DNA from 2 places in the Paenibacillus sp. Z3-2 genome. Region 1 is predicted to be linked to the other one. Evidence: riboswitches for the same ligand, from Rfam matches in the RefSeq annotation. Region 1 holds a riboswitch; the other holds the start of a gene.
The links. Region 1 has a riboswitch for ZMP and ZTP ahead of M1D71_RS15595 (DJ-1/PfpI family protein). Riboswitches for the same ligand answer to the same signal wherever they lie in the genome.

Region 1 (6,479 bases):
CTTAATCTGCTGACATAGATGCTATCAAGTACGATTTCTTTCCTAATGGTGATCGTGTGTACCATCACTTGTGGTACTGTTCCCCGTAATTATTTACACACAAAAGCCTCATTGCTATCACCTTCATCGACCTATATTCAGGTATTGCTTTTTTCGTTTCACTGCAATAAGGAGGAAGGTTAAGAGACCGTGAATTGCCAATATCGCGATCAGACATTGAATGAGAAATTCGATGTCTGGAAGGAAAAGACCAACCGTCCTCCAGGAAACACCCATACTATATGTGAATAATGGAATCAGTCCGACAGCGAAAATGACGGATAAGATTCCCGTAGAAACCCATAACTTTTTATTTATCCTGGTTCTACGTTTTAAACGGATTAAACTAATAAAAGATATAATAGCCAACAATAATACAACACCAAGCGTAATCCATTGCGTACTAACGTCTAATTGTGCCAAACCCGGATTTTTCCCGTTCATAATGGACCGAATTCCCTCCATTATACTTAAATACGAAACAGCTTCCAATTCATGGTATTTATTCGTCAAAAGAACGGCGCCCAGATCTTGTCCGGGTATAAAGAATATTTCCGATTTATATTCAGGCGTTGCACCCGTATGGTAAGGATAGTTATTGCCCGTTCTTGGGAAATGCCATCCCAAACCATATCGTTTACCATTTTGTGGTGGAGTTTGTAATTGTTTTAGACTTTGTTCTGTTAATAATTCTCCGCCGTTTAACATGAATTTTATAAATTTGGTAAGGTCACTGGCGGTTGAAGTCATATAACCATAAGGCGCTCCCGATTGATCATACAACCCATCGCCTTTAACAGGTTTGCCGACCCATGAATGAAAGCCGGGCACAAATCCTTTGTCTACCGCACTTTTGTAATTGGCAGTAGTGTTGTTCATGCCAAGAGGAGAGAAAATATGAGTATCCATAAATGCTGAGAATGACTGGTTGGACACCGCTTCAATAATAGCTCCTAGGAGCAAATAGTTGGCTGAATTATATTCATATGCCTCACCCGGAACACGGCTTAACTTTACCCCACTCAGTTCTGTAACGGCTTGAGTTATACCTTTCTCCTTATCACGACCTTGCTGATCTGTCACTTTCATTCCATCATAAGCGCTAATCCCGCTTGTTTGTTCTAATAGATGACGAACAGTTATCGATTTTGTTCCATCTGTTTGATACTTAAACCACGGGATGTAAGCTTCTATCGGTTCATCTAGCTTTATTTTTCCATCTTCTACTAACGTCATTATAGCAAGAGATGTCAAAGGCTTACTTACTGAACCTATAAGAAAAGTCGTGTCTTCCGCTACTGCTGACCCGTCACTCATTGTCCCCCAGCTATCTTGAAAGATGGTCTGACCATTATGTACGACTGTTAACGAAGCCCCAGGAATATGATATTCTTCCAGCGCTTCTTTCATAAATGTTTCGATTTGTTGAGCCGTATCTCGATCTTGAGCGGCTAGAGAAAGGGAAGGGGCGACGAGTAGAAAGATGAATAAACTGATTACTAATTTTTTCATATGATCACCTTGCGTGTTAGTTTAGTTGTATATTCAAGTAAACATATAAACATTTATTCAGAATGAGACTTGCTTAAATAAAGCTCAAGGAGCTCGATCAAAAATCTATACGAGTGGTCAATATCAAATTCATCGTCGACAATTTTCTGAAGCGCTAGCCCGTCGAAGCAAGCCAATAGTATACTGGCAAGCGCAGAAGCATTATGGGAATCGCCTAATAAGTGCTGCAACGGTGTGGAAAGACTATCTCTCCCATTCTTGAGAATAGATGCTACTTGCTGTTCAAGATGCCCACTTTCGTTTTTTATCCCCAAAGAATAAATTTCATATCTCCAACGATACCAGTCGGGATTTTTCTCTACTCTGGATTTGATTTCAAGCAAAAGTCCCTCGTGGCTTACAGAGTCTTCCGGCTGTCTGTCATATTGCCTTTGGTAAAGCTTTTGGACTTCATCTTGTACGGAAAGCAACAGTTCTTCTTTATTTTTAAAATAATAATGAACAAGTCCCGATGTCATATCGGCTTCGTTTGCGATATCTTTTATCGAAGAGTTAACATATCCTTTTTTTACAAATACTTTGTAAGCCGCCGCGATTAATCGTTTCCTTTTATCCTGTGTGCTCATATAATCCCACCTTTTTGGTTGGTTGACCAACAAAATTATACTAATCTTATAGAATAAAGTCAATAAATGCACGGTTGGATTGCTTCACATAAGCCTATCTATATATGTTCTATCTAACACAATTTCTTTCCTTATCCTGTGTACCATCACTTGTGATACGGTTCACTGTGATTAATCCTCAACTAACCTGCCCGTTAGTTGAATGGTTTTTTCAACTTTGCCTACGAAGACTGGTTAAATCAACTTTATTAGTTCAAGTTCAGCCTTAGCGTGCATTGAGTTTCTTTATAAGTCTCATGCATTAGCCGTTGAATTAATCAATGAGTTCCTTGTACTCTCCTATAAAGATTTAACAAGTGCAAGTCTATGAAACCCAGAGGTATAATAGTTCATATCGACACGTTCCCTTTGAAACTTCATTCGTTCATAGAATACGAGCGCTGCTTGATTTTTTTCATGATCAAGCGTATACAGCATGACATCACTACATCCGTATTCAGTTATTTTTGTACAAATCTTTGAAATTAGTGTACGTGCAACTCCTTGTCGAAGGTGAGATTTGCACGAACAACGCCAACGATTTCATACCGGTTAACTGTAGGCTGAAGAATGTAGCCAGCATGACCTATGATAGCATCCGCTTCGTCAACCATGACATAATAAGCATTATTACGCTCATCCGACATGTTTAAATATGAACCCCAGCGCTCAGGATACTGCTCCCGAATAAACGACGGGAACTGAAAATCATGATCCTTCATCATTTTCAGCACTGCTGGCTGATCCTGCGCTTGAAAAAGGCGAATAGTCATCTTCTTGTCCTCCTACCGCAAAGTATGCATGTAGACATCTTTTATATTACCAGCTTCATAATATGGATACTCCAGTTTCTGCTGAACTTGAAGAACAATCTCCGTACTCGTCAACATTTCAACCAAGTAAAGTCCCACGTCAATGGAAGCCGTAACCCCCGCACCGGTTACCGTATTACCATCACGCACTACACGCGCTGAAATTACTTCTGCACAATAAGGAGCCAGTAAATCATAAGCTGATGAGTCTTTTTTCCATTCAGGAAACCTGCTGCGCCCAGTAGCAAAGTCCCTGTACAAATAGAAATCTTATACGGTACGTTCTCTGCCGTTCGGACCCAGCCCATGAAATCCTCATCAAATCGAAGCGTTCTAGTTGATAATCCACCGGGAAAAAACACTAGATCAAAATCACCTAGATCAGGTAACACTTCGTTGGATTTCATTCTCAGCCCCCGATCATCTGTTATTTCATTCTTGTTTGCACAGAATGTCCATGATACGTTTTCCTTCGCTTTCAGAATCGCTAGCCATGTCACTGCTTCATAGAATCCAGCTAAGTCCATGCTTGTCATTCCATCGAATAACACAAACGCCATTTTCATTGCCGCCACCATTCCTTTCATTCCCTGAATAATAAATAAAGTGTTTGATCAAAAGATCAAACACTTTGCCCAGGCGTACGGCATATAAAATATGTGCTTCCTCGTGGTTCACTCCACGTTTACGCCAGTCACACATACCAGTTATTTAACAGTAAGTATACATGACATCTTTTTCATTTGTAAATATATGAAATTTATACATACTTTCACTTTTCTCTGTTTTTGATATCGAGCTTAATTCCTATCTTAGAACATTTATTTCAAGACAATCTGCTTTCACTTCTTACGGCAATTCAAACATTCTGCAATTAAGAAAATCATATTTATTTTCCTCCATTTTATTAAACTAACCTGCCCGTTAGCCTAATGAAATTCTAAACGACACGGGTATCATGTTCTTAACCTTTTTAACATCCAACGGTGTTCTTCCTTAGATCAAAAAATAACTGGTTACAGATACAAAAAATCATTATTTAAGTGAACACTTATATAAACCTACTTTTATATCCGTCACATGAACCCCATCCTGAAACTATTCATATAACTTCTTAATCGGAAATGACACAATGTTCTTGTCCCGCGACACGATCCGCCAAGTAACTTTCAAATACGCTTCAGGCAATGTAACCACACCGCCATCTTTCTCAGTAAATCTAAATTGCTACCAAAACATCCTTAGTTACAGCTTCCACCACTTCCGGAGCGATCTTTTCCACATCTAGCAGCTATACGATATTAAGTCTAGGCTTGTATCATCTCTAAGGTGTTGTATAAATTCTTCGAACATGTGAATTGTTTGTTGGTTAAAAGAAAAGACCTCCAGTGAAGGAGGTCTCTAAATTTTGCGAGATCAAAAAGAATGATCTGCATTGTACAAATAATTATGAATACCGTCTTGTACTTTGTTGTTATGCCTCATTTCAAAATAGATCAGACTCAGTAAGACAGTAATCAGCACCAGTAGAACAGACATAATTTTTTGGAAATTAGTCATTACCAATTATACCCTACGTTAAATGTATTATCTAAATCAAACATGTGTTGAACGGCACTGTGCCATTCTGTGACATGAGTCACTTGTAACCCTTTATAAGGATATGCAGAAGCTGCCTTCCAACTAGTGCCGAGTTGAAAGTTATCTGTTGACTGAAGATTCTGTAAGAATTCTGGTGTAATTACCCATATTGCCGTATCTGTGCTTGTATTTTCTGTGAGATCGATGTTTGGATTACCATCATAGCTAAAGCTCCACTCTAGTGCCCATGGGTACGTAAATATAACTTCATATGGGCCACTGCCCTGGTCACCAGGGCAGCATCGTAGAAATCATCTTTTAAGTACATGACGTCGTGTGTGACAGTTAACTTCTTGGCATCGGTAGCGCCACTTAGTTTTTTGATCCGTATAATATCTTTGATTGCAAAATAATCAAATTTTGTATCTGATTCATTCTTTTCTTTGTATAGCAGCCATTGAGTAGTCATTTTTCCGTACTATCTACTCCATAGAGGCCACCTACAGTCCTAATATCAGCTGTGTTACTTTTTACGATAGTTGACATAGGAGTAATCTGATTTGCTCTTTCTTCGTGATTAGTTATTTGGTTCAATATAATAGATGCATCCGTAGGTATCTCGTTTCCGTTCTCATCCATGTTTTTGTAGTTAAGCATCAGCATTTTATAATTCTTGTCCTCCAGGGTATAACCTATAATCTCCTGTTCGGTTGTCTCTTTTAGCTTACCTTCATTTTGTTGATCAACATCATTGATAAAGAGCGATCGCACTTCCCCTTCTTCAGTATTCGTGACTGTAAACTCTAGGGGTTGATTTAAAAGCTCTTCATATTTCCCAGGAGTGAGTCCTCCATATAAGTAAACTTTTTTTCCACTTTGCAGTGCCTTCTGTAAAAACGCTCTCAACTCTGGGTTGCTTTCAACTTCTTTTACATCATAGGCGAAAGAACTGTAGTCATAAAGGTTAGGTAAATCAGAGCTAGGTTTCTCGATTAAAATAATCGACCTTGCTATTGTTTGGTTGACTTCTTCTGCAGTAGCGAAAAATAATCCTTCTTGTTGTACAGCAGGTGTCGCATACAATGACGTACTACTCACTGTAAACAGTAAAGATGCAGCCAAACTTAATCCGAATAACTTGATATTTCGCCTTTTTAAAACCTAGCAGCCGTGTTTAACCCTCATCTTGTCAATTGTCACATAAAAATGTGAATATTTTCATGTATTATGGCACCTTATTGAAGCTTTAAGTGCATGTGATCAACGTTTAGATGTCCATCTAATCGGTAATCGGACTATGTTCTTGTCCCTCGACACCGTCCGTCCGCATTTTTATGTTGCCAGTTAGTTGAACAAAAGCAGCCAATCATATTGATCAGCTGCTTTCTTTGTTTTTTAACTCTATCGTTTCACGTTAGTTTAATGAGCTAATAATAAATCGTTAAGAACCATTACGAACCGATTTGTTGTATAAGCGTAAATCTTTTATTTTCCCTGTAAAATTCTAGCTATATTGAAATTTTCAAATTCTTCTTTAGCCAAAGATGATGTTGAACGCTAAATATTGTTCAGAGTTAATTAAATGATCGACGAGCTCGCGTTTGGAGAGCTTCTTATAACGCCTTCTAACGCGATCGATATCTCTATCTGGATGATGATTATTTTGATTCTTGACAGTATCTTTATTAGTAATTCAAAAGGCTGTTCATTACAGACAAAGTACATAACAGCGATTAGTCAACAATGAGGGTTCTACGCGTCCGCATTATTCCATAATGTTCCCAATCTTTTCAACGTAAACACTCAATGCTTTCCTTTGGATACTTAAAATGTGACAATACTGTTTACCATTTTTTAAGAAGGCTTACGA
Region 2 (6,479 bases), 2.5 Mb from region 1:
GCAGGGACCGGGGATGCACTGGCGAAACCTTCAACCGTATCCGCTGCAGCGGCTGAACCTGGAGATGCTGAGGCGTCCGTGCAGGGAGATACACCGGAGGCGAGATTCTTTCTGTGGGACATGGCTGTGAAACTATGGAGTTGGGTCACTGTATTATTCGTATAACAATGTATTAACAATACACATAAGGGTGACTTCGAATTATGAAGCTGCCCTATATACATGAGTGTGAAGAAGTTACAGCTAGACTCATGCGTGGAGCGAAGTGTGAAGGGCATCTGGGGCGGGACAGGTATGTTATAATTGCTTATATTGAAAATGTTTGTGAACTAACCTACTTGAAGTTTAGGAATGATGATATATGAGCAGAGAAAACCGTGAGACGAAAACTCCGGGAGAACTGGTCACCGAGATGTGGGATGTACGCGTCTTGGTGGCCGAGGAAAAAGATCACGGATTGGGTAGTATTTATGGTTTGGATGTGAAAAAGGGGAGCGCCGATCAACAGGCGCTCGCCGACTTGCAGGCTGCCGCAGCCTGCATCCGTCAAGGACAGACGGTGGCCTTTCCGACCGAGACGGTCTACGGCCTGGGTGCCGATGCGCGTAGCACAGCAGCCGTGGAGGCTGTATTTGTTGCCAAAGGCCGACCTTCCGATAATCCACTGATTGTGCATATCGCGAACCGTGACCAGTTGGATGCGCTGGTCACGGAAGTGAATGAAACGGCAGAAGCGCTGATGGTGGCCTTTTGGCCGGGACCGCTGACGCTCGTGTTGCCGGTTAGGCCGGGGGCGGTGTCCCCGCGTGTCACCGCCGGTCTGGACACGGTGGCCGTGCGCATGCCGGACCATCCGGTGGCTTTGCAGTTGATCGCGGCGGCGGCATGCCCTGTGGCTGCGCCAAGCGCCAACCGCTCCGGGCGGCCAAGCCCGACACTCGCGTCTCATGTACGCGAGGATCTGGATGGCCGCATCGGCGGCATCGTGGACGGCGGCCCCACTGGGGTGGGCGTCGAGTCCACGGTCGTGCAGGTCGGTGACGACGGTACCGTCACCATCCTGCGCCCTGGCGGCATTACGGCGGAACAGCTGTCCGCCGTTGCCGCCCGTGTCGCCACGGACCCCGCGCTACTCGCGGAGGGGTCCACTGGCGTGGGCAGCCCGGCGCCGCGCTCGCCGGGCATGAAGTACACGCACTACGCACCCGCAGGGGCGCTGTGCGTGGTGGAGGGGCCGCCCGCAGCGGTGGCGGCCTGGATCAGCGCCGCCCTCGCAGAGGCGGCGCAGCGCGGAGAGCGCACCGCGGTGCTGGCGTTCGCCGAGCACGCGGAGCAGTACCGCGCCGATGCCGTGTTCTCGCTGGGCGACGCCAGCGAGCTGGAAGAAGCAGCGCGCCGGCTATACGCCGCGCTGCGCAGCTGCGATGAGCAAGGCGCCACATATATTGTGGCTGAAGCCTGCTCACGCGAAGGCCTAGGAGCAGCCGTCATGAATCGGCTGCTCAAGGCTGCAGGTAACCAACTCATACAAGTTGGCAACCAGCAACCCTCATAACCTCTCCTGATCATACAGTCAGGGAGAGCTAATCAACTTTTTTTCAAAACAATATCAAGATATCTATAAAGCCCGCATCGAATTCCATAGCTCCGTCACCGTTTACCTTTCATCGGTCATGTTTTGGTCCTTGTCCGCATATCGTGTACAAGAACCTTTACGTGACTTGGGGGTATGGGGATGTGGGATGTGTCTGCCCATGTAGGGCAGTTGGTAACCATTTTGATCATGGCTGTTGCGCTGGGCCTTGATGCGTTCTCGCTCGGAATCGGAATTGGCATGAAGGGCATTCGACTGAGGGATGTATTGCGGATCAGTACAGTAACAGCGCTGTTTCATATCATCATGCCGCTCATCGGTATGTATATGGGCAAATACGTCAGCTCGCTGCTCGGTGACATTACCACTTATGCGGCGGGGGGATTGCTTGTTCTACTGGGTGGTCATATGATTCTGAATGCATTCCGCGAAGGTGATACCAAGCTGGTGAACCACCGTTCCCTGCTCGGCGTTGTTTTGTTTTCACTCAGTGTAAGTGTGGATTCATTTTCCGTTGGCGTTTCACTAGGAATGTTTAGTAGTAATCTGATTTTGACGGTCCTTGCCTTTGGTGTGTGTGGCGGGGTGATGTCGGTTATGGGGCTGCTATTAGGCCGCCGGGTGAGTCAGAATCTCGGTGATTACGGCGAGGCTATTGGTGGGGCAATCTTGCTTGCGTTCGGACTTTTGTTTATATTCTAGAATAAAACGTGAGCAATCATATCGTTCGCATCATATGTAAAATGGGGAGGCTAACACAATGAAACATATTTTATTCGTATGTACAGGGAATACGTGCCGCAGCCCCATGGCAGAGGGGCTTTTGCGTAAATTGGCATCGGAGCGCGGCATTCAGGTAGAGGTTCGTTCCGCAGGTGTGGCAGCAACATCGGGTATGCCGATCTCCCGTCATGCGGAAGCGGTGTTGAGAGATCATAACGTGGAAGGACCACCTCATTCCACACAACTTAGCTCCAATCTGGTAGGTTGGGCTGACTTGGTTCTTACGTTAACACGGAGTCACAAGCAGCATGTCATGCAGGTTTTTCCCGACTCCGTCCACAAAACCTATACATTGAAAGAGTATGTGGAGGATGATGAACAGGTATTAAATGATCTTCAGGAGTTGGACAGCCTGTTTGCGACGCTTGAGATGAAACGTGCCCTTGGGCAAGAGATCCTGGCATCGGAGCGTGAGCGAGCCATTGAGATCAGACAACGAATTCCAAGTTTCGACATCTCCGATCCGTTTGGGGGAAGTCGTGATGATTACAATATAGCTGCGGCCGAGATACGGACTGCATTGGACCGGCTTTTGGATAAGCTGGGATAATTCTGATCCTGCGGGGCAGGTTATAGAAACAGGACATGTGATGTAAATTAACCGTTGATTTTAGCCGCGGGTTGTTTTATGATGAAGGGGAAAACAGGGATCCGGTGTAACTGGCGACGAAGTGGGCATAACCACGATGGAGCACCGGAACAAACGGCCGGTCGCCTGGGCAAAAGAGCAATTCTGCGTTACCCGCAGACTGCTCTTTTTTTCGTCTTTCATCTGATTATTCGCTATAATAGTACCTGAGATGCCGTGCAAGAATACGAAGGACAGCCAAGAGAAAGCGGGCATGATTTTATCGGGAGGCGATGATAGGATGACTATAGAGTTAGATTCGGAACAACCCGGATTGCAAGAACAGACCGCATCCATTCTGCATGAACTGGCGCTAGCCGGACAGCTTGGACCTGGACAGATCGTTGTGATCGGTACAAGCACAAGTGAAGTCGCAGGCGAGCGAATTGGTACGAGTGGTGCCATTGAAGTGGCGCAGCAGCTTCTTGCGGGTATACGCGAGGTGCAGGAGGAGTTCGGTTTTGACACGGTATTCCAATGTTGCGAGCATCTGAACCGTGCGCTGGTAATGGAACGTTCTGTGCTAACTCGTCTTGGATTGACTGAGGTTGGTGCAGTACCCGTGCCCAAGGCCGGAGGTTCCATGGCATCCGCAGCATATCGTTCACTGACCGATCCATGTCTGGCTGAACATGTGGAGGCCCATGCGGGTCTGGACATTGGGGAGACGATGATTGGCATGCATCTCCGGCATGTAGCCGTACCTTATCGTACAGCGCTCCGCTATGTTGGAGATGCCCGTGTGACCACAGCGTTGACACGTCCGAAGTTGATTGGCGGCGAACGTGCGGTGTATCGTATGGAAGAACAACCAGATTCGACATTTTGTGACTAACATATAAAGCGAGACTAATTAGGTTACACTCCTGACTTTGATTGCATCACCATCTTCCGATCGCTGTTATCCCCAGATTTTTTAATTCCCTATTTAAAGGGGAAATCCGGTGATAGCCTATGCTTCCGGAGTAGCTTTCTAAAGAAAGCTTTTAGGCGACCACTTCGTTTCTTCAGATTGGTGTTGCACTCGCCGTTTTTCGTGTAACCACTGTAGTTTCGCTTTATAACTTTACTTATAAACTGGGAGGAATTTAATCATGGAACAATTGCGCAAGAATGACCCGGCAGTACTGGAAGCGATGAATCTTGAACTGAAACGTCAACAGAACAACATTGAACTGATTGCATCCGAGAACATCGTAAGTGAAGCAGTAATTGAAGCTTTGGGATCTGTTCTGACCAACAAATACGCTGAAGGATATCCAGGCAAACGTTACTATGGCGGTTGTGAGCATGTGGACATCGTTGAAGACATCGCGCGTGATCGTGCAAAAGAATTGTTCGGAGCAGAACACGTGAATGTTCAGCCTCACTCCGGCGCACAAGCGAACATGGCAGTATATCTTGCAGCGTTGAAACCTGGTGATACTGTACTTGGTATGAACCTTGCCCATGGTGGACACCTCACACACGGTAGCCCGGTTAATGCATCCGGTTTGCTGTACAACTTCGTAGCGTACGGCGTACAGGAAGATACATTCCTGATTGATTATGATGAAGTGCGCAAAGCGGCTTTCAAACACCGCCCTCGTCTAATCGTTGCAGGTGCAAGTGCATATCCGCGTACCATTGATTTTGAAAAGCTGGCTTCCATCGCCAATGATGTAGGTGCTTTATTCATGGTGGATATGGCTCACATCGCAGGACTGGTTGCTGCGGGTTTGCATCCAAACCCGGTTCCACATGCGCATTTCGTTACAACAACAACACACAAAACGCTGCGTGGACCTCGTGGAGGTATGATTCTGTGCCGCAAAGCATGGGCAGCAGCGATTGATAAAGCCGTATTCCCGGGTTCCCAAGGTGGACCGTTGATGCATGTGATTGCTTCCAAAGCCGTAGCATTTGGTGAAGCACTGCAACCTTCGTTCAAAACGTATGCACAGAATGTTGTGAAAAACGCACAGGTTCTGGCTGAAACACTGATCGCTGAAGGATTGAACATCGTATCCGGTGGTACAGATAACCACTTGATGCTGATCGACACACGCAGTGTGAACATCACAGGTAAGGAAGCTGAGCATGTGCTGGATTCCATCGGTATTACCGTGAACAAAAATGCAATCCCATTCGACCCTACTAGCCCGTTTGTAACGAGCGGTATTCGAATTGGTACACCTGCTGCAACTTCCCGTGGCATGAACGAAGAAGCGATGGTAGCGATCGGTAAGATCATTGCCAAAACACTGAAAAATCCAAAAGATACAGCGAAGCTGGATGAAGCTCGTGCAGAAGTGACTGCACTGACAGACCAATTCCCGCTTTACACCGACCTTAAATACTAAAAAACGTTGCTCATGCTGCTTTCTTTTGAGTTTTTATAAATTGGAATACAAAAGACGAAGCTGACAGAATGCAACCGCAGAAGCGAAGCGCTCGCCTTTATCCCCTGATTTTCTCCTTTTATAGGAGAATTAAAAAAATCAGGGGATAACAGCGATCGAAGGTGCAATCTGTTTGCGGAGCATCACTTGTATTCATATTTTCCCACTCAATGACATAACAGCATGAGCAAAACAGGACCGGATGGATCATTTTCCGGTCCTGTTTTTTTATAGGATTCGGTATTCTGTAATGATTGGGTGCCCTTTGATGGTGTAATTCGTTGTTGGTGATGATATAATATACAGGATTTATCGAGCCCATGAATGGTGGCTAGGTATATTTGGAAATGCTGAACATGAAGAACTTACCGGAGGGACAAAATTAGATGGGAAAATTAGTAATATGTGATCACCCTTTGATTCAACACAAACTGACGTTTATACGCGACATGCGTACGAATACGAAAGATTTTCGTGAATTGGTGGATGAAGTAGCAACGTTGATGGCTTATGAGATTACAAGAGATGTTGAACTGGAAACGATTGATGTACAGACACCTGTAGCAGCAACACAAGGTAAAGTCATCTCTGGACGTATGCTCGGACTGGTGCCGATTCTGCGTGCAGGACTCGGAATGCTGGATGGCGTTGTGAAATTGTTGCCAGCGGCAAAAGTTGGACATGTTGGTCTGTTCCGTGACCCGGAAACACTGCAACCGGTAGAATACTACACCAAACTGCCTACAGACGTGACAGAGCGTCAATTGATTGTGATTGATCCGATGCTCGCAACTGGCGGTTCGGCAATTGCAGCCATTGACGTGCTCAAAAAACGCGGCTGTACCCAAATCAAGATGATGAACCTGGTAGCAGCACCGGAAGGCGTAAAAGCTGTACAGGATGCACATCCCGATGTGGATATCTATGTAGCAGCACTGGACGACCGTCTGGATGATCATGGTTATATCGTTCCAGGACTTGGAGATGCAGGAGACCGTCTATACGGCACTAAATAAGCATATTTTCATGCTTGTAAGAGGTTCGGAACTTATAGAAAAGGGGCTTTGCTCGAATGTCCAACAAAATTAAAGTC

Region 2: it holds a riboswitch for ZMP and ZTP, as region 1 does, so the genes downstream of both, M1D71_RS26795 (TIGR01440 family protein) here and M1D71_RS15595 (DJ-1/PfpI family protein) in region 1, are expected to answer to the same signal.

What each region holds. Positions count from the first base shown of each region.
Region 1 covers NZ_CP096397.1:3,490,253-3,496,731, reverse strand. The annotation lists gene M1D71_RS15615 (serine hydrolase domain-containing protein) at 124-1,551, opposite strand; gene M1D71_RS15610 (TetR/AcrR family transcriptional regulator) at 1,605-2,177, opposite strand; gene M1D71_RS15605 (hypothetical protein) at 2,517-2,681, opposite strand; gene M1D71_RS15600 (hypothetical protein) at 2,702-2,989, opposite strand; gene M1D71_RS15595 (DJ-1/PfpI family protein) at 3,193-3,594, opposite strand; ZMP/ZTP riboswitch at 3,655-3,736, opposite strand; gene M1D71_RS15590 (hypothetical protein) at 5,075-5,692, opposite strand.
Region 2 covers NZ_CP096397.1:5,989,009-5,995,487, reverse strand. The annotation lists gene spoIIR (stage II sporulation protein R) at 1-165, shown strand, start outside; gene M1D71_RS26810 (L-threonylcarbamoyladenylate synthase) at 362-1,555, shown strand; gene M1D71_RS26805 (manganese efflux pump MntP) at 1,736-2,296, shown strand; gene M1D71_RS26800 (low molecular weight protein arginine phosphatase) at 2,355-2,927, shown strand; ZMP/ZTP riboswitch at 3,024-3,105, shown strand; gene M1D71_RS26795 (TIGR01440 family protein) at 3,247-3,840, shown strand; gene M1D71_RS26790 (serine hydroxymethyltransferase) at 4,100-5,347, shown strand; gene upp (uracil phosphoribosyltransferase) at 5,773-6,402, shown strand; gene wecB (non-hydrolyzing UDP-N-acetylglucosamine 2-epimerase) at 6,459-6,479, shown strand, end outside.